One region of the Thalassospira sp. ABL2_045 genome, then DNA from elsewhere that is predicted to be linked to it. Evidence: riboswitches for the same ligand, from Rfam matches in the RefSeq annotation. Region 1 holds a riboswitch; each other region holds the start of a gene.
The links. Region 1 has a riboswitch for cobalamin ahead of ACXAIA_RS03385 (methylmalonyl-CoA mutase family protein). Riboswitches for the same ligand answer to the same signal wherever they lie in the genome.
Positions count from the first base shown of each region.

Region 2: another riboswitch for cobalamin. It lies ahead of ACXAIA_RS16105 (ABC transporter substrate-binding protein); the one in region 1 lies ahead of ACXAIA_RS03385 (methylmalonyl-CoA mutase family protein).
Region 3: another riboswitch for cobalamin. It lies ahead of cobU (bifunctional adenosylcobinamide kinase/adenosylcobinamide-phosphate guanylyltransferase); the one in region 1 lies ahead of ACXAIA_RS03385 (methylmalonyl-CoA mutase family protein).

Region 1 covers NZ_JBSWYV010000001.1:736,576-742,884, forward strand. Annotated here, with positions in the region: gene scpA (methylmalonyl-CoA mutase) at 1-806, opposite strand, end outside; gene ACXAIA_RS03385 (methylmalonyl-CoA mutase family protein) at 809-2,857, opposite strand; cobalamin riboswitch at 2,993-3,172, opposite strand; gene ACXAIA_RS03390 (response regulator) at 3,459-3,881, shown strand; gene ACXAIA_RS03395 (asparaginase) at 4,047-5,066, shown strand; gene ACXAIA_RS03400 (YnfA family protein) at 5,092-5,412, shown strand; gene ACXAIA_RS03405 (two-component system sensor histidine kinase NtrB) at 5,418-6,309, opposite strand, start outside.
Region 2 covers NZ_JBSWYV010000012.1:30,141-36,449, forward strand. Annotated here, with positions in the region: gene ACXAIA_RS16095 (AraC family transcriptional regulator) at 1-826, shown strand, start outside; gene ACXAIA_RS16100 (OpgD/OpgG family glucan biosynthesis protein) at 865-2,466, opposite strand; cobalamin riboswitch at 2,611-2,811, shown strand; gene ACXAIA_RS16105 (ABC transporter substrate-binding protein) at 3,046-4,068, shown strand; gene ACXAIA_RS16110 (FecCD family ABC transporter permease) at 4,065-5,099, shown strand; gene ACXAIA_RS16115 (ABC transporter ATP-binding protein) at 5,096-5,896, shown strand; gene purD (phosphoribosylamine--glycine ligase) at 5,931-6,309, opposite strand, start outside.
Region 3 covers NZ_JBSWYV010000001.1:169,421-175,729, reverse strand. Annotated here, with positions in the region: gene cobT (nicotinate-nucleotide--dimethylbenzimidazole phosphoribosyltransferase) at 1-322, opposite strand, end outside; gene cobS (adenosylcobinamide-GDP ribazoletransferase) at 517-1,341, shown strand; gene ACXAIA_RS00795 (histidine phosphatase family protein) at 1,374-1,976, shown strand; gene ACXAIA_RS00790 (hypothetical protein) at 1,987-2,661, opposite strand; cobalamin riboswitch at 3,182-3,372, shown strand; gene cobU (bifunctional adenosylcobinamide kinase/adenosylcobinamide-phosphate guanylyltransferase) at 3,431-3,970, shown strand; gene cobW (cobalamin biosynthesis protein CobW) at 4,015-5,055, shown strand; gene cobN (cobaltochelatase subunit CobN) at 5,155-6,309, shown strand, end outside.

The DNA.
Region 1 (6,309 bases):
TCAATCGGAAGACCCGCCGCCTGACCGGCACGGGCATATTCGATGCCATCGGCCAGCGTATAGGCCAGCTCAAGATCGGCCGTCGCACCGGCTTCCTGCATGTGATAGCCGGAAATCGAGATCGAGTTGAATTTCGGCATGTTTTGCGAGGTAAATGCAAAGATGTCCGAAATGATGCGCATCGATGGTTTTGGGGGATAGATATAGGTGTTGCGCACCATGAATTCTTTCAGAATGTCATTCTGAATGGTGCCAGAAAGCTGTTCGTGCTTCACACCCTGTTCTTCGGCCGCTGCGATATAGAGCGCCATCACTGGCAGAACCGCACCATTCATGGTCATGGAAACCGACATCTGATCAAGCGGGATGCCATCAAAAAGGGTTCGCATGTCATAGATGCTGTCAATCGCCACACCGGCCATGCCGACATCACCAGCAACGCGCGGATGATCACTGTCATAGCCACGGTGGGTGGCCAGGTCGAAGGCAATCGAAAGGCCCTTTTGCCCGGCGGCAAGGTTACGGCGATAAAACGCGTTGGATTCCTCAGCCGTCGAGAAACCGGCATATTGGCGGATCGTCCAGGGACGCTGCACATACATGGTCGGATAAGGACCGCGCAAAAACGGCGGCATGCCCGGCATGGTGTTTAAATGATCAATCCCGTCCAGATCCTTGGGGCCATAGGATGATTTGACATCAATCCCTTCTGGCGTGGTCCAGGGCGTGCTTTCAAACGGGTCTTTCGCACCGGCGGACGCGCCATCAAACAGCGGAAGATCGGAGAAATCAGGAATGCGGGTCATGGTTATTTCTCCCCCTGTTTGCCAAGAAGATGATCAAGTGCGGTGCCACAAATGCCAAGGACATCGGCCCCGACAAAGACAAATTCATCAATGCCGGCGGCCTCGTATTCGGACCTCGCATCGCCGGGATGTCCGGCAAGGTAAACGAGGCTGGCTCCTTTGGCCTTAAGTGCCTTGGCAACGTCGGCTGCCATGTCGGCATACTGTGGGTCCGATCCGCAAATCACGGCGATCTTGGTCCCGCTATCGGCAAAGGCGGATGCAAGCGCATCGGCCATCTCAAAGCCGTTATTGGTGATGGCTTCGATCCCGCCGGCTTCAAAGAAGTTGCGTGCAAAGGTCGCGCGTGCGGTGTGCTGGGCGACCTTGCCAAGATTGGCCAGGAAGACCTGCGGGAAGGCGCCGGTCTTTGCCTTGTGGCCATCTGCGCGTTTGCGAAGTGCTTCATAACTTTCCGAAAGACGGTGCTCGGGCAGTGCGCCGATACGGGTCGCGGCACTGGTGCCATAAAGATCGGTAAACATGTGTCCGATGGTGGCCCCGGCACGCGCCGCCTCGATCATGGCCGAAAGGCTTTTGCCGACGGTGCCGTCAAACTTGGTCTGGCGGGCCTTGGCATCGGCAATGATCGCCTCAAGATCGGGGGCTTCACACGCGACCTGGGCTTCAGAGATATTGGGGAATTCCGAAACACCGGTCAGCGGATCACGACGGGTGGCAAGGCGTTTTTCACGTGCGTTCCAGACAGTCTCGATCTCGGTCTTCAGGCTGCCATTGGCAAGCGCACTCAGGATGCCACCCGACGATTCAAGCGACTGGAATTTCGACCAGGCGGTCTTTGCCAGTTCCTTGGTCAGGTTTTCGATAAACCACGATCCTCCTGCCGGATCAATCACCCGGTGCACATTGCTTTCTTCCTGCAAGATCAACTGCGTGTTACGCGCAATACGGCGCGCAAAGCCATCGGGCAGGCCAATCAGATGATCATAGGGCAGGCAGGTCACACTATCCGCACCGCCAAGACCGGCAGCAAAGCTTGTGACTGTGGTGCGCAGCATATTGACCCACGGATCAACCTTGGTCATTGCCATTTCGGTGGAAACCGCATTGATTGTGATCGTCGCATCCTCGGCACCCGATGCCGAAAGAACGCGGCTCCACATCATGCGTAGGGCACGAAGCTTGGCAATTCCGGCAAAAAAGTCCGTGCCGATGGCGGCGTTAAACACCATCGCGCCCGCGGCCTGATCGACCGCCATTCCGGCATCGGTCAGGGCACGCAAATATGTCACCCCGCTTGCCAACAGGCAGGCCAGTTCCTGACCATCGGTGGCACCAGCATTATAATAAGGGGCACCATTGACCGAAATCGCAGCCGCCAGCGGGAACAGATCAATCAGCTCAACTGCAACGCTTGCCGCGTGATCAACCGCTTCCTTGGCGCCACAGGGCAGGGTGCCGGTCGTGGCCAGGGTTCCGATCGGATCGATGTTAAAGGCCGGGGCGGCTTCATCCGCACCATCGGTATTTGCAATATGTGCTGCCAAAAGGGCTGCGGCCGGAACGCCGGCGGCACCGCCATCAAGGCCGATGGTGGCAAGGTTGGTGTATACATCATCAAGGGCGGCATCGAGATCGGCCAGACAATGAATGGCGACCCCGTCCACGCCGACTTCGGCAGAACTGATTTCGCGCCCGGCGCAGGCAGCGGCATCAAGTTTCAGCGTGATCGATGTGGCACCGTTTTCAAGATCTTCAAGGATCGCGGCGTTGGTCGCCTTGGGATCGGGATGGGTATGAAGCTGGCGGATGTCCCACCCGGTAACGGTTTCGCGCGGCTCGACCGTGGCATTGAGAACTTCATGGATCAGCCGGGTCGCGTCATCCTGATCATCGGCGGTATAGATCGGCTGAACGGAAAAACCATCTAGCGTATTGGTGACAAGCTTCTTTTCGAACGGCGCGCCTTTAAGGGCGTCCTCGGCAAGCTTGCGCCAACTGGCGTAGTCAGCAGATGGAAATTCGGATGCGAGCTTTAGCGGGTCGGACATGGTTTCTCCCGGCTTGGTTCATCCCGGCCTTGATGCGACTCCATATGGGGTCTCCATATGGCGTTGGGCACGGAACGTTGCCAAATTCTATTCTACTACGGATTCCCAGTACCCGGTACACCCCGCCCGGCCCATTCATACCAAGAAAACACCATCGGTATTCTGACTCGTGCAAATGCCTGCAAAAAGGGCCTTTGCGCTTACAGTTGCGGGGGCAGTTCCGGGTTTGGCCACACTGCTTTAACGCAGGCCCGCACCGGATTCCCGACCATGTTTTCCGGTCACATTCGCGACATGGCGGTTTATAGCACCTGCTCCTAATTCCGTAAATAGGCATGGAAATACCTATTTAGGCGGATATGCCACCCGAAAAATCAGGTTTCCGTAACGTTATATCACCGGAAACATTGGGGTTTTGTCGGATCAGTCGCGGTTTCGGCTCTGGCGGGTGTGGTTCATAACGGCCTGATACTTTCGCGGAACAGGTGCAAGATCGGGGTGAAGACAGAACATTGCGTGGCAAAAATTTGGCGTGTTTAACCAATTTGACATTTTCATCTGTCAGTTTGGACTTGTCCCAATTCTCGGAGTATCGCCATCCATGAACGCGCTCAGCGCCATGCCGTCGCAATTTTGTCCTGATGGACTTGTTGCGTTCGCCGACGACAGTCCCAGCGCCAAGGCAGCCCTTGAAACCGTGCTGCGCCGGGCCGGATATGACGTGGCCGGTTTTGATTGTGCCGATGATCTGATCGATCAGCTTGACGGCATGTGTCCGAATGCCATCATTCTGGATATCGAAATGCCGGGCATGAGCGGCTTTGAAGCTTTCTGCGAAATCCGCCGCCGTTATCCCAACAGCGACAATGTGCCGGTCTTCTTCTTCTCGGCCCACTATGACGCCGATACCCGCGCACAGGCCGACGCGCTGGGGGCTGCTGATTTCATCAGCAAGGATGCCAGCCCGAAAGTCGTTCTCGAACAGCTCAACCGGGTTCTCGGCAATTCCATGAGCGCCTGCTAAGCGCTTAAATCATGATATTGCAATGATCAACGCTCTGCCTTGGCAGGGCGTTTTTTATATGGGTGAAAGGCTGGTCTTGCTTGCCTTCATTCCCATATTTCGGGCATAGCATGATCGGGGTTCATACCCCGCTACCACGTCCATCCAGTCCCGGAGCGCCCCGCAATGCCCCATTCTCCAGCGTCACCTGCTGCCAATCCGATTCTCGTTGAAGCCACCCGCGGCACCATGGTCGAAAGTTTTCACCGTGGCCGGTATGTGGTGATAAAAGCAGATGGCACGGTGATTGATGAGGGCGGCGATATTGATACGCTGATGTATCCGCGCTCCGCCATCAAGCCGCTTTTGGCGATTCCGCTGATTGAAAGCGGTGCAGCCGATGCCTTTGGTGTTGAAGACAAACACATCGCACTTGCCTGCTCCTCGCATAATGGCGAGGAAGAGCATGCAAATACGGTCGCCACATGGCTGGAACAAATCGGACTGTCGGTTGATGCGCTGGAATGCGCAGCGCATTACTCGCTGAGCCTTAATGCCGCGATCAAGCAGGCGTCTGATCATGTCAAACTGACCAAGGCGCATAATAACTGCTCGGGCAAGCATGCCGGGTTCCTGACCACTGCGCAGCATCTTGGCGAAGATCCCGTCGGTTACATTGAAGAGCAGCACCCGGTGCAGCAGCGCCTGATCAAGGTGCTCGAAGACATGGGTGATTGTGATTTGTCCGCCTCCCCGCGCGGTATTGATGGCTGCGGCATTCCGGTGATCGGCATGCGCCTGCGTGATCTTGGCCTTGCCATGGCGCGCATGGCCGATCCATCGGAACTTTCCGAAACGCGCAGTGATGCTATCAAACGCATCCGCACGGGCTGCGCCAAAGCGCCGTTCATGGTGGCGGGGACCGGCCGGTTCTGCAGTGCGATTATGGAAGAATGCGGCGAGGACGCGCTGGTCAAGGTCGGGGCAGAGGGCGTTTATTGTGCAGCCTTCCCCAAACAGGGGCTTGGTGTCGCGCTCAAGATTGATGATGGCACTCAGCGCGGGGCAGAGGTTGCGATGGGCGCGATCTTGCGCAAACATGGCGTGATCGACGATGCCCGGGCGGAGGTGCTTAAAAACCATCTGACCCCGGTTCTGACCAACTGGGCGGGCAATTATGCCGGGGACTTACGCCCGGCCTTCTGATGGCCAATCACCAAACGGGGAACGAATGCAAAGCATTGCGGCCTATATTTTTGCGGCCATTGCCGAAATTGCCGGATGTTTTGCCTTCTGGGCCTGGCTGCGATCTGGGAAATCGATCCTTTGGGTCGTGCCCGGTGTGGTCTCGCTTATTATCTTTGCCTGGCTTCTGACCCGGGTTGAGGCCGACTTTGCCGGGCGGGCCTATGCCGCCTATGGCGGGGTTTATATCACCGCCTCGATCTTCTGGATGTGGGTGGTCGAACGCAGCATGCCCGATCGCTGGGATGTCACCGGCTTGCTGGTGTGCCTTCTGGGGGCGGGCATCATCCTATTTGCCCCGCGCTAGTGTGATCAGGCTTTCTCGGCTTTTTCGTCGGGCTTGTTGCCGGTGCGGTCTTCGGCGGGCAGCAGCACATGGAACGTGGTGCCCTTGCCGACCTCGGTTTCAAGCCAGATCCGCCCGCCATGACGCACGGTGACGATATCATGGGTGATCGACAATCCCTGTCCCGTGCCCTTGCCGACTTCCTTGGTGGTAAAGAACGGGTTGAAGACCTTTGACCGGTCTTCCTTGGCAATGCCGGTGCCGTTATCGGAAATCGAAATCAATATGCTGTCATCAAGGGACATCGTCTTGACCGTGATATGGCCTTCATCGGGTTTGCGCCCGGCGGCCTGAATGGCTTGTGCTGCATTGACGATCAGATTGAGGAAGACCTGATTGACCTCGTTGATATGGCACGGAATATGCGGAATTTCCGGATCGAACTTTTCGGTGATGTCGGCATTGTGTTTCCATTCATTGCGCGAAATCACGATCACGTTTGACAGAACCCGGTTGATATCGGTGGTGGTTTTTTCTTCCCCGCCGGGATGGGAAAACTCCTTCATCGACAGCACGATGCGCGCCACCTGATTGATGCCATCAAGCGACTGCTGGGTGGCGTGCGGGATTTCCTCAAGCAGGAATTCCAGATCGGAATCGCGCATCTGGCGGGCGAAATCCTCAAACGTGTTGGGTGGCAGATGGGCGCGGTTTTTCCAAAGTGTCTGCAATGCCAGCCCCAGCATGCGCGACAGCGACCCGTAGCTGTCATTTAGGAACTTCAGATTGTCGCGGATATATTGGCTGGGCGTATTGATCTCATGGGCGATACCACCTGCCAGATGCCCGATTGCTTCGAGCTTCAGCGCCTCACGCAGGTCTTCCTCAAGCTTTTTCTGGGCTTCTTCGGCGGTCTTG
Region 2 (6,309 bases), on a different contig from region 1:
CGGTCCGTCCCTCAAGGTGCCGACGATTTACCGGCCTTGCCTGTGCCTGATTATCTCGGGCGTCAAGGAAGTCACCCTTGGCGATGAGATGTTTCGATATCAGCGCGGCCAACTCCTGGCGGCGTCGGTAGACTTGCCGATTGTCGGCCATGTGACGGTGGCCAGCACCGATACGCCCTATCGCAGTTTGTCGCTGGATCTTGATGCCAAGACCCTTGGTGATCTGGTGACGGATATGGGCCTTGATCTGGGTATGGATGGTGAAAGCAGCCGCGGGCTTTTTGTCGAGGAAACGTCGCAGGAACTTATGGACTCCGTCCTTCGCGTCGTCGAATTGCTGGATCGGCCTGATGAGAGGCAGGTCATGTTGCCGATGTTGATCCGCGAAGTGCATTATCGTTTGCTGCGCACCGGCAAAGGGATCGAAATCGCGCGTCTGGCAATGGGGGGTAGCACCATGCAGCGCATTTCATCCGTCCTGCGATTGATGAAGGATAACTTTACTAAGCCGCTTCTGGTCGAGGAGCTGGCAAACCATGCCAATATGAGCCCGTCTTCCTTCCATCATCATTTCAAGCAGGTCACGGCAATGAGCCCGCTTCAGTACCAAAAGCGCCTGCGCCTGACGATGGCACGTCAGATCATGCTGGCCGAGATGAAGGATGCGGCAAGTGCGGCCTATGCGGTGGGGTATGAAAGCACATCGCAATTCAGTCGCGAATATTCCCGCATGTTTGGCGCCCCACCGATGCGCGATATCACCGCCATTCTGGGGCAGTCGCGACATCCGGGCGCACACGGAAATATCCCCGGCAGCCAAATCTGATTGCCGGGGATCAAATATGCGTTGTCGTGGTGGCTGGGTTAACCCTGTTGCTGATTACCCAGTGCCGGCAAGTGCTGGAACATCCAGGTTTCACTGAGCGGGCTATCGCCGCGCTTCAGATACATCCGAAGGTCAACCGGATCGGTGCCAGAAGCTTTAAGGTCAAAGGCCGCGCGCCAGATACGCGTATCCATGATCGGTTCGATCTTCGTACGGACAATCTCGCCGCGTGAGGATGTCACAACCACTTCCGGGAATTCGCCATAGGCAAGGGTTCCCAAAACCTCGCCTTCGAACTCGACGGAAAACTTGATCTCGTCTTTCGGGCGGTTGGTGCCGGGCTCTCCGCCACGGCCCATGCGGGTGGCGGTGGCGCGTGCGAGTTCCTTGACCGGGAAAGGATTGTGGGCCTGCCAATGCAGGCGGTATTTGAACTGATAGCTGTTGCCTGCCTTGGCTTCGCCATTGGGCACCCAGAAGGCGGCAATGTTATCGTGGATTTCATCGTCGGTCGGGATTTCGATCAGCTGTACCGCGCCGTCATTCCATTCACCTTTCGGTTCGACCCACAGGCTCGGGCGGCGGTGATAGCGCACGCCATCCAGATAGTTATTTACATCGCGATCTCGCTGCATCAGGCCAAAGCCACGCGGGTTATGGTCGCCAAAGGCCGATGCGCGAATGGTTTCCGGGTTATTGAGCTGTCGCCAGATGCGCTCGCCGCCACCGGTCCAGAGCTCCAACCCGTCGCTGTCATGCACTTCCGGGCGCCAGTCAAAGCGGAATGATTTGTTCTGTTCGGAATACCAGAACATGCTGGTTAGCGGCGCGATGCCCAGCCGTTCGATGTCTTTTCGCACAAACAGATGCTTTTCAACATCCATGGTGACCCCTTCGCCGCGATAAAGCAGGAATTTATAGGCACCCGTGATGCTCGGCCCATCCAGCAGGGCATAGACCGTCACCGGGTCTTCGGGGTTCTTGGCCGGTTCGATAAAGAACTGTCGGAAATCGGGGAATTCTTCGGGGGTGTTGGACGCAGTATTGACCGCGATCCCGCGTGCCGACAGGCCATATTGGCCTTCATCACCAATGGCGCGGAAATACGAAGCGCCAAGAAACGCCGCCCAGTCCTGGGTTTTCCAATCATCACGCGCCTGATTTTCATGCAGGCGGAAACCGGCAAAGCCGCTATTGGCGGGCAGTTGGTGGGCAATGCTGTCTTCAGGCATGTCAAAGTAATCGGGCTTATAGATCACCTCGCGCGCCTGCCCGTTTTCTAAAAGATACATATGCACCGGTTTGGCGAAATACATACCCAGATGGAAGAAGGTCAGCGGATAGGTGCCCGATCCGTCAGAAAACGGCGAATGATCGCGTTTGTAATGCAGCTTGCCATGGGTATCGTAATCGATCTTGCCGACAATTTCCGGGTTCGGGGCAACAGGTGCTTCATAGGGCTCGGTCGCCATTACCTTGGCGCGTTCGATCAGGCTGGCAAAATCAAAGCTTTGCGCATTGCCCAGATCAAGACCGGAGACCTCGGCCATCGCATGGCTATAAAGCGACATTCCCGGCAGGATCAGGCCAGCGGCGGCGATGGATTTCAAAAAGCGTCTGCGTTCCACGGAAGTCGTCATTTTCACCATGTTCCGATGATTGCGTTACTCGGCAAAGCATACCGGGCAGTGTGGAGGTAATCGGGACGAATGATGGCAAATTCAAGGTGACGATACGCTGACCTGACACGGACGCGCGGCGCTTGACGAACAGTGTTATTTGTGTGAAATCAATTTCTTGTCGGTATCCGAAATTCGGATAAAGGGAATTCGATGTGGTCTGGTCTTGCCAGATCATTGACCGAAGCTGCCCCCGCAACTGTAGGCGGTGAGCATTTTCTGATTTAGCCACTGGGTAATGCCCGGGAAGGCCAGAAAATGCAGTGACCCGTGAGCCAGGAGACCTGCCGACATAAGCACGACGGACCGGGCGGGGTGCCCCGGAGGATGTCGGTACATGTCGCGTTATCCGCAGGTTGGAGCTCATTCTATCTGCGTTTAATCCCGAACATTTCCCGCCATTTTTCAGCACGCTAGCCAGTCCCTTGACGAGAGCAACTGTGATGTTATGTTATAACATAACATTTATGAGGCGGGTTGGTTCCATTCCATAAAAAGGGTTTCGATCTGCCTCCGTGAGAGGACAATGACGTGATTACAATGAACAAACAGGGTCTGGCAGTCGGGGTGATTGCTGCTGGATTGGCATTCATGAGTGTGGGCGCTCAAGCAACCGATTATCCGCTGACGCTTGAGAATTGCGGGCGCAGCGTGACTTTTGAAAAGGCACCGGAACGCGTTGTTTCGCTTGGCCAAAGCAATACCGAAATCCTGTATCGGTTGGGATTGGCTGACAAGGTTGTCGGAACCGCTGTGTGGTTTAATCCGGTGGCAGAGAAATACCGCGAAGCCAATGCCAAGGTGAAGCGCCTGGCCGATAATGATCCCAGCTTTGAAAGTGTTGTTGGTCAGAAACCAGATCTTGTCACCAACCAGTATCAGTGGCATGTCGGCCCGAACGGTGCGGTCGGCACGGTCGCGCAGTTCAATGAGCTGTCCATTCCGGTTTATACCGCACCGGCCGATTGTGTCGGCAAGGATAACAGCACGGGTGGGGATGGTACGCGCCTTGATGCGTTTTCGATGGATCTGATCTATCAGACGATCAGCGAAATGGCCCTGATCTTTGACGTTGAAGATCGCGGTGAAAAGCTTGTTGCAGACCTGCGCGCCCGTGAACAGGCGGCGCGGGCCAGTGTCGAAAGCATCGATGGTAGCGGTATCAGCGCCCTTTTCTGGTTCTCAAGCGCCGAGATTGATGTTGATCCCTATGTTGCCGGGCAAAAAGGTGCACCGGGTTATATCGCCAATATCCTGAATGTCAGAAATGTCATCGACAGTGACGATGAATGGCCGAAAGTCGGTTGGGAAACTATTGCGCGCGCCAATCCGGACATTATCGCAATCGGCAAAATGGAACGTCGCCGTTTCCCGGCTGATGACTGGGAGCTGAAAATGAAGTTTCTCAAATCCGATCCGGTGACCAGTCAGATGGATGCGGTTCGCAATGACCGGATTGTGGTGATTGACGCAATGTCGATGAATCCGACGATCCGTACCATCGATGGTATTGAATTGATGGCCAAGGCGATTGTCGATCTGCGCCAGAGCCAAATCAATTGACGGTCCTGCTATCTTCAATCGTCGGACGTCGCACCAGCGCAGCTTTTGCTGCGCTGGTGTTGCTTGGCCTCGCGCTCGCCTTTGCCGCGTCGGTGGGGGAAACATCCATCCCGATCCGTACGGTGATGGATACCATCGCCAATCATGTGTGGGGTGCCGGTTACGCGATTGATCCGATTGATTCCGGTATTGTCTGGAACTATCGCCTGAGCCGGGCGGTGGTTGCTGCGTCCTGCGGGGCGGCATTGGCCCTGTCCGGCGCAGTCCTGCAGGCACTTTTACGTAATGCGCTTGCCGATCCCTATTTGCTTGGTATTTCTGCCGGGGCGTCAACGGGGGCGGTCAGTGTTGCGATGCTCGGTATCGGGGCTGGCATGTTTGGCATGTCGGAGGGCGCGTTTATCGGCTCTGTCGTGGCGTTTGCCTTTGTCTCGCTGCTGGCGTTGCAGGCAGGACGCGGCACCGGTGCGATCATTTTGGCGGGTATTGCCGGTGCGCAGCTTTTTAATGCCCTGACGTCGTTTATCGTCACAAAGTCCGCGAGTGCCGAGGAAGCTCGCGGCATCATGTTCTGGCTTTTGGGTAATCTAAGTGGTGTGCGCTGGCCGGATGCGTCACTTGCCCTGCCGATCGCCATTGTTGGATTGCTGGTCTGTCTTTGGCATGCGCGCGCACTTGATGCCTTTACCTTCGGTCGGGACTCAGCCGCATCACTTGGTGTGCCGGTGCGTCGTGTTTACGTCATCCTGATTGGGGTTTCGGCGCTGATGACGGCGGTGATGGTCAGTATTGTCGGATCCATCGGGTTTGTCGGGCTGGTTATTCCGCATGCGGCGCGTTTCTTCGTTGCCAATCGTCATGGGCTTTTGTTGCCCTTGTCCGCATTGATCGGCGCACTTTTCCTTGTCGGGGCGGATGTGATTTCCCGGGTGATTGTGCCGGGGCAGGTTCTGCCAATCGGGGTGATTACGGCCCTTGTCGGTGCGCCGGCCTTCGCGCTTATTCTCTGTCACGGAAGGGTCTTGCGATGACCTTGGAACTTCGCAATGTCGACTGGTCGGTCGGTTTCAAAAAGATCGTGCGGGATGTCAGCTTGCGCGTTGAGCCGGGCGAATTCCTTGGCGTCATCGGCCCGAATGGATCGGGTAAAACCAGCATGATGTCGGTTTTGGCCGGTATCCGCCCGCCATCTGATGGCATGGCGCTGCTTGACGACCAAGCAATGGGCAAGGTTGGGCGTCGCAATCTGGCGCGCCGGATCGGATTTGTCGAACAGCAGGCCGATACCATTGATCGCATCACCGTGCGCGAAGCTGTTTCGCTTGGGCGGACACCCTATCTCAGTCTGCTCTCGCCTTGGTCCGGGGGCGATGATGATATCGTTGCCAACGCGCTTGAACGGGTTGCGATGGCCAATATGGCGGACCGCATATGGCACACATTGTCCGGTGGGGAAAAGCAACGGGTTCATATCGCCCGTGCACTGGCACAGCAACCTGATTACCTGTTTCTGGATGAGCCGACCAACCATCTTGATATCCGTCATCAGCTTGGGCTTTTGGAGCTGGTGCATGATTTGCCGGTGACTGTGGTGGCTGCTCTGCATGACCTGAACCATGCAGCGCTGTTTTGTGATCGGATCGCGATGATGGATGGGGGACAGCTGATCGCAATCGGAACGCCGCGCGAGATTTTGACCCGCAAGAATTTGCGAGATGTGTTTGGTGTCGAGGCCGATATCGAAATCGAAAGCGATGGTCGTTGTCACATCCGATATCGGGTCGGTGGCGAGATGGATGTTGAAATCAAGAAAGGCCGGGTTGCGTAAACCGGCCTTTCTTGGTTTCGGATGTTTAATCCGATTATATCTGTTCGCGGGCAACCGCGCGCCAGCCGATATCGCGGCGACAGAAACCACCTTGCCAGTCAATCGCATCAACCGCCTCATAGGCGCGTCTCTGGGTTTCGGTCACCGTCGCACCACGTGCGGTCACGCCAAGAACGCGGCCACCGGTCGCGACCAGCTTGTCGCCATCCATTTTGGTGCCAGCATGCAGGACCTTGACCTTGTTCATGGCATCTGCCGCCGGGACGTTCTTGATCTCGGTACCTTTTTCATAAGACCCCGGATAGCCCTTGGCGGCCATGACGACGATCATGGCGGTTTCGTTGTGCCATTCGGGTTTGACGTTGTTGAGTGTGCCGGTCGCGGCACCATCGAGGATATCAAGCACGTCGGAT
Region 3 (6,309 bases), 570 kb from region 1:
TTGCCGCCCCGCCATTGATGAAGTTTTCCACCATCTGCTGGTTCACACTGGCCGGGAAAGCCGAAACGCCCTGGGCGACCACACCATGACTGCCAGCAAAGACCGTGACGCGCGGGCGTGACATGCGCGGGCGTGAAGTGGCCTGCCAACCGGCCAGCCACTTGCTGAAATCCTCAAGCCGACCCAGCGACCCGGCAGGCTTGGTCAATGTCGGTTCACGCGCGGCAACGGCGGCCTGCGCGTCTTGGTCGACATCGGGAAGTTCGGCGAGAAGGGCACGAATTTCCGCAAGATTTTGCGGCGGATGTTTCGGGTTGAACATGTGGGTCTCCGGCTGGCGGCATCGGTGCTTGATGTGTTCCGCTTGGCTTCCGCGATGGTAAGGATTAGGCTCGGAAACCAATTGTTTAAAGCGGTTCAGGAAGTCAGCCCAAACTAGGCCCGGGCGCAACAGATTGCCAGTTTGAAAATCGGAAATTTATGGTGTCCAAAGATCATAACCAAAACGAAACAAATTTGCAAAGCGCAGATTCGAAGGCCAGCAATGGCCCGGATGCGGATATTGGCAAAGGATCTGATGCCGCGATCAAGACATCTCCTATTTCTGATTTTTGGCGGGCGCTGGCGTTGCTGAGCCGGGTGCCAGTTACCGGCATTCATGACTTTCGCCCCGAATTGATCGCAAGATCGGTATGGTCCTGGCCGCTGGTCGGCTTGTTGCTGGCCGGGTTTGCGATGCTGCCGGCAATGCTGGTCTATCAATTGACCGACAACCTCCTGATTTTCGCAATCATCGCCTTGGCAGGTATGGTGCTTTTGACGGGCTCTATGCATGAAGATGGCATGGCCGACTGTGCGGACGGGTTTGGCGGCGGGTTTGAACGCGCGCGCAAACTCGAAATCATGCGCGACAGCCATATTGGGACTTATGGCGTCGTTGCCGTGATCCTGTGTTTTGGGCTGCGCATCGTTCTGTTATCTGCTGCCGGTGACAGTGGACAGGCAGCGATCCTGTTTCTGGTCATGGCCATAACATCACGCGCAGCCATGCCGGCTGTGATGCATGTTTTGCCGCCGGCGCGCGACAATGGTTTGGGCAAAGGTGCGGGATCACCAAAACCGGTGATGGCGTGCCTTGCGGTGCTTATCGCAGCCATCCTGTCATTCGTTTTGGCGGGCTTGATTGCGACCATCGCGGTTCTGGCGGGCGCGGTTCTGGCTGTTGGTCTTGTCGCGGTGGTGGCGAAATGGCAGATCGGCGGTCAAACAGGGGATGTGTTGGGCGCCACCCAATTGGTAAGCGAGCTTTTTGTCGCGATTGCCTTTATCGCTGTCATTTGATGGTGGGCTGAATACGAAGGATAACGAAGTCAATGAGAACAACACGCTGGTGGCTGGTGCGTCATGCCCCGGTCAAAAACCCCGAACGACTGGTTTATGGCCAAAGCGATATGCCCGCTGATCTGACGGATCAAAAGGCGCTCTCATCCCTTGCCGGGCAGTTGCCAAGGGATGCGGTTTGGGTAACCAGCCACCTGTCGCGGACCCATGATACGGCCCGAAGCCTGCAGAGTTTCATGGATATCGACGTCGCCCCACAGGGCGAAAGTGGTTTTGCCGAACAGCATTTCGGTGATTGGGAACTGCAAAACTGGAATGATTTGCCCAAGGGCGAAACAACACGCTTCTGGACGGACTTTGCCCGTCAGCACCCCCCGAAGGGTGAAAGTTTCGCCGATGTTGTCGGGCGCGTTGGGCCCGTATTCGGACGATTGAACGATGCGTTCGCCGGGCGTGATATTGTCGCTGTTCTTCATGGCGGTACGGTGCGTGCGGTTTTGGCCAACGCACTTGGCCTGTCGCTTGAAGCGGCACTGGCGTTTCATGTCGATACGCTGGGTTTGACCACACTCGAATATATCGACGAGGTCGAAGAACCCGGTTGGCGCGTGACAGCCGTTAATCAGCGATTTTAACCAAGCCGTGTTACGCAGAAGCCAGTTCGACGTCTGATGCCATGTCATCAAGGGCATGTTCGGCCAGATAGCGGTCCACCATGTCCGGGCTCAGGTCATGTTTTTCGCAAATATCGAAAACATCCCGCAGATAGGCCTGATAGTATGGTACCGGCCGACTGCGTGATTTTGCGCGGAGCTTGGCGACATTCGGAAAGTCGCCGGCAAAGGACGCGCTTTCGATCACCTGAATGATGGTGTCGTCAATGATGGCGGCCGGCATGCCGCAATAGGTTTTGCCACAGGCCGACAGCATCTTGCTTGCGGTCGGAACAGAAATGCCTGGCTGTGAAAGCAGTTCGTTCAGTTCTTCCTGCCCGAAATCGGCAATCGACATCAGGGTCACAAGGGTCGGCATGTCGCGTACAAGCAGCGATAGCGCATTCACCCGAATGCCCCGTTCATGGGACCAGATGATGGTCGCGATCACGCCCTTTGAGGCATCCTTTGCAAAGATTTCCCGGACATCGCGCCGTGCCAGCGTGACTTCGCCCTCGTTGGCGTATTCCTCAAGAAAGTCCTGAAAGGACGGGTTCGGGCTGTTCAAACGACCAAGCAAACCCAGCCACATGTCCTTGCGAGAGGAAGTGGTCCAGGTTGGCGCATTCAACTGTCGGATTTTCGATAGGTGAGAGCGTATAGCCATGTGTTCTTGCAAACTTCCAGTTTACCCCAAGAGTTTCGGCGCAGATTTTTCTGCTGCCAGCCGGGTTTTGTGCTTTTCAATCCCGGGTTTTCGCCAGATTGCGGATTTTTCCGTCTTTAGGGTGAGGACCTATTAATTTGGTTTGAATGGTTAAACAGATTTGCGCGGATACGCGGAGTAAAACTGCAGGAAGATATTTATCTTTCAAGGTTTTACGACAAATTAGCCCGTGCAAATCCGATTAATCCGAAGGACAGACGTTATATTTGCAAACTCCAGCGTCAAATCCCTCGTGCGGGATACCAACCCGCCCGGCAGGCTTTTCCTTGGATTTCGCAAATATAACGTCTGCCATTCAAATCAAATTAATAGGTCCTGACCCTAGTTCCAGCGCAACGGTTTTGATGTTGGCTGAAATGGTATGACCTCTCAAGCAGACAATTCTTACAAATACTGACCTTCCGATTAGGGTGTGTGCGCAACGAAGGGTTAAGTCCCCAGAATGACCTTTGGCATTTTTGGCAAACCTGATAGGTTCGGCGCACCGTTCGGTGATGGGAAATCGGTGCAAGGCCGATGCTGCCCCCGCAACTGTATCGGGTTGGGAGATCCGGGTCGGCGCGATGGCGCCAGACCAGCCACCGGGCAACCGGGAAGGCGGATCGCTTTCATGCCCGCAGCCAGGAAACCTGCCGAAGGTGTCACTATTCTTTTGATGGTGGCGACGCAATCGGGCCTCGGTGGGAGGCCATGGCGAGGAATAAACGGGATGACCCAGACTTTACCCCCCTCTGCACCCCTTGGCGGGACGCATCTGATCCTTGGCGGGGCGCGCTCCGGCAAAAGCCGGTTTGCCGAAAACATCATCAATCAGGCGGGCGGGGGAACCTATATCGCAACCGGGCGAGCCTGGGATGATGAAATGGCCAACCGCATCGATCTTCACAAACAATCGCGCGGCGATCTTTGGCAGACTGTCGAAGAACCGCTTGCGCTTTGTGCAGCTTTGCAGACCTGTAACGTCGCGGGCGGTAAGCCGGTTCTGGTCGATTGCCTGACCCTGTGGCTGACCAATCTGATGCTTGAAGATCGCGACATTGATGCCGAGATCTCAGCACTGTGTGAACTGGTGCCAACACTTATCGTTCCGGTCCTTTTTGTTTCAAACGAGGTCGGCTTTGGCATCGTGCCGGAAAATGCAATGGCGCGCAGTTTTCGTGATCATGCCGGGCGCCTGCATCAACGCATCGCGGAGCTGGCAGACAAGGTCACCCTTGTGGTGGCCGGCATTCCGATGCAGGTCAAATAGCAACATATAGCAACTCAAAGAATTGATTTTTAAGGATTTCAGAAATGGCACAATTGGGCAAAATCCCGGCAACCGTGATTACCGGTTTTCTGGGGGCTGGCAAAACAACCATGATCCGCAACATGCTGGAAAATGCCGATGGCAAACGCATTGCGCTGATCATTAACGAATTTGGCGATCTCGGTGTTGATCGAGGCATCATCAACGGTTGTGGCATCGAAGGCTGCGAAGAGGATGATGTGGTCGAACTGGCCAATGGCTGCATCTGCTGCACGGTGGCCGATGACTTCCTGCCAACCATCCAGAACCTGATTGATCGTGATACGCCACCAGACCATATCGTTATCGAAACATCTGGCCTCGCCCTGCCAAAACCGCTGGTAAAGGCGTTTAACTGGCCCGAAGTCCGCTCGCGCGTCACAGTCGATGGTGTGGTGGCTGTGCTTGATGGCGCCGCCCTGCGCGATGGCTTGTTTGCCCATGATCATCATGCGGTGCAGGCCCAGCGCGAAGCCGATGACAATCTTGATCATGAAAGCCCGCTTGAAGAACTGTTTGAAGAGCAGCTTCACTGTGCGGACATGGTGGTTCTGAACAAAACCGACCTTCTGAGCGATGCCGAACGCAGCAAGGTCGAAGCCGATATCCGGGCGGAGCTTCAAAAGCCGTCGGTCAAGATCATCGCCACCGACCATTCACGGGTTGAAAACGCGATCCTGCTGGGCCTTGGTGCCGCAGCTGAAGACGATCTTGATAGCCGGCCCAGCCATCATGACGATGGTCACGAACATGACCATGACGATTTCGACAGCTTTGTTGTCGCCCTTGATGCGATCAGCGATCCGGCCAGCCTTGAAAAGCGTCTGATTGATGTTGTGCGCCAGTTCGATGTCCTGCGGATCAAGGGGTTCCTTGATGTGCCGGGCAAACCGATGCGTCATGTGGTTCAGGGTGTTGGTGAACGTTTCCAGCGCTATTTCGACCGCCCGTGGGCGGATGGGGAAACGCGCCGGTCGGAACTGGTGGTGATTGGTCTGCATGGCCTGGATCGCGATGCGATCGTGGCTGCCATCAAGGCTGCCTGATCCTGTTTGATCTGATGAAACCTGCCTGAGACCGGCTGTAAAATGCATCCGGTCTCGGCACCTTTTTCGACCTGACGACGCAAGGATACGGATCCCCAAATGCACCTATTGGCAGCCCAGCCCGGAATGGTCACCGACGGCAGTGAGGCCGTCGACCTTGGACAGCAACCCGGCGATGTGGTGATCCTGTCTGCGGCCGAGTCTGAGCTGGCCTGTCTTGCCGGGGCACAGGGCCGTCTGGTCGAGGCGTTCGGGGATGCAACACCATCCTTGCGTTTGGCAAGCTTGCTGCAGCTTGGCCACAACATGTCGGTCGATCTTTATATCGAGGATGTGCTTTCTGATGCCAAATTCATCATCGTGCGCATCCTGGGCGGGCGTGGCTATTGGGATTATGGCATCGAACAACTGGTTGCCCTTGTGCGCGCCAAAGACATTCCCTTGGTCCTGTTGCCCGGTGATGATCAACCTGATGCGGAGCTGTTGTTGCTTTCGACCATCAAGGGGCGTGAATACCAGAATATCTGGCGCTACCTGATCGAAGGCGGACCACAAAATTCCGAGAATTTACTGCGCCTTATATATGAAAACCTGAATTCAAACGTGAATTGGAACTGGTCACCCGCCGCCCCGCTGGTTAAGGCCGGTGGCTATTGGCCGGGAAAGGCACAGGCAAGTCTTGATGACATCACGGCGAACTGGGTGAAGAATCAACCGGTTACACCAATTGTCTTTTATCGTTCGCTGGTGCAGGCCGCCAATCTGGATGTCATTGACGCGCTGGTTGAGGAACTTTGCGCCAACGGCCTGAATCCATTGCCGATTTTTGTCGCCAGCCTCAAGGATCCGGTGGCCGCCGCATTGGTCGAGGATTGGCTGGCCGAAACCAGTGCGGATTTGATCCTTAATACCACCGGCTTTGCCATATCTGTTCCGGGATCAGAACGAAAAGGCGGGCCGTTTGATGCGGTCGATGCACCGGTCTTTCAGGTGGTGTTGTCCGGCGGTGGCGAGGAAGCCTGGCGCGATGGCGTCAATGGCTTGGCCGCGCGCGACATCGCGATGAATGTCGCCCTGCCCGAGGTCGATGGTCGTATCCTGTCACGTGCCGTGTCATTCAAGGGGTCGGCGGGCAAGGATGACCTGACCCAGATTGATCTGGTGAAATACATCCCGGTGCGCGATCGCGTGGCCTTTACCGCCGAACTTGCTGCTAACTGGGTGCGTTTGCGCAGAACCGACAGCAGTGCGCGC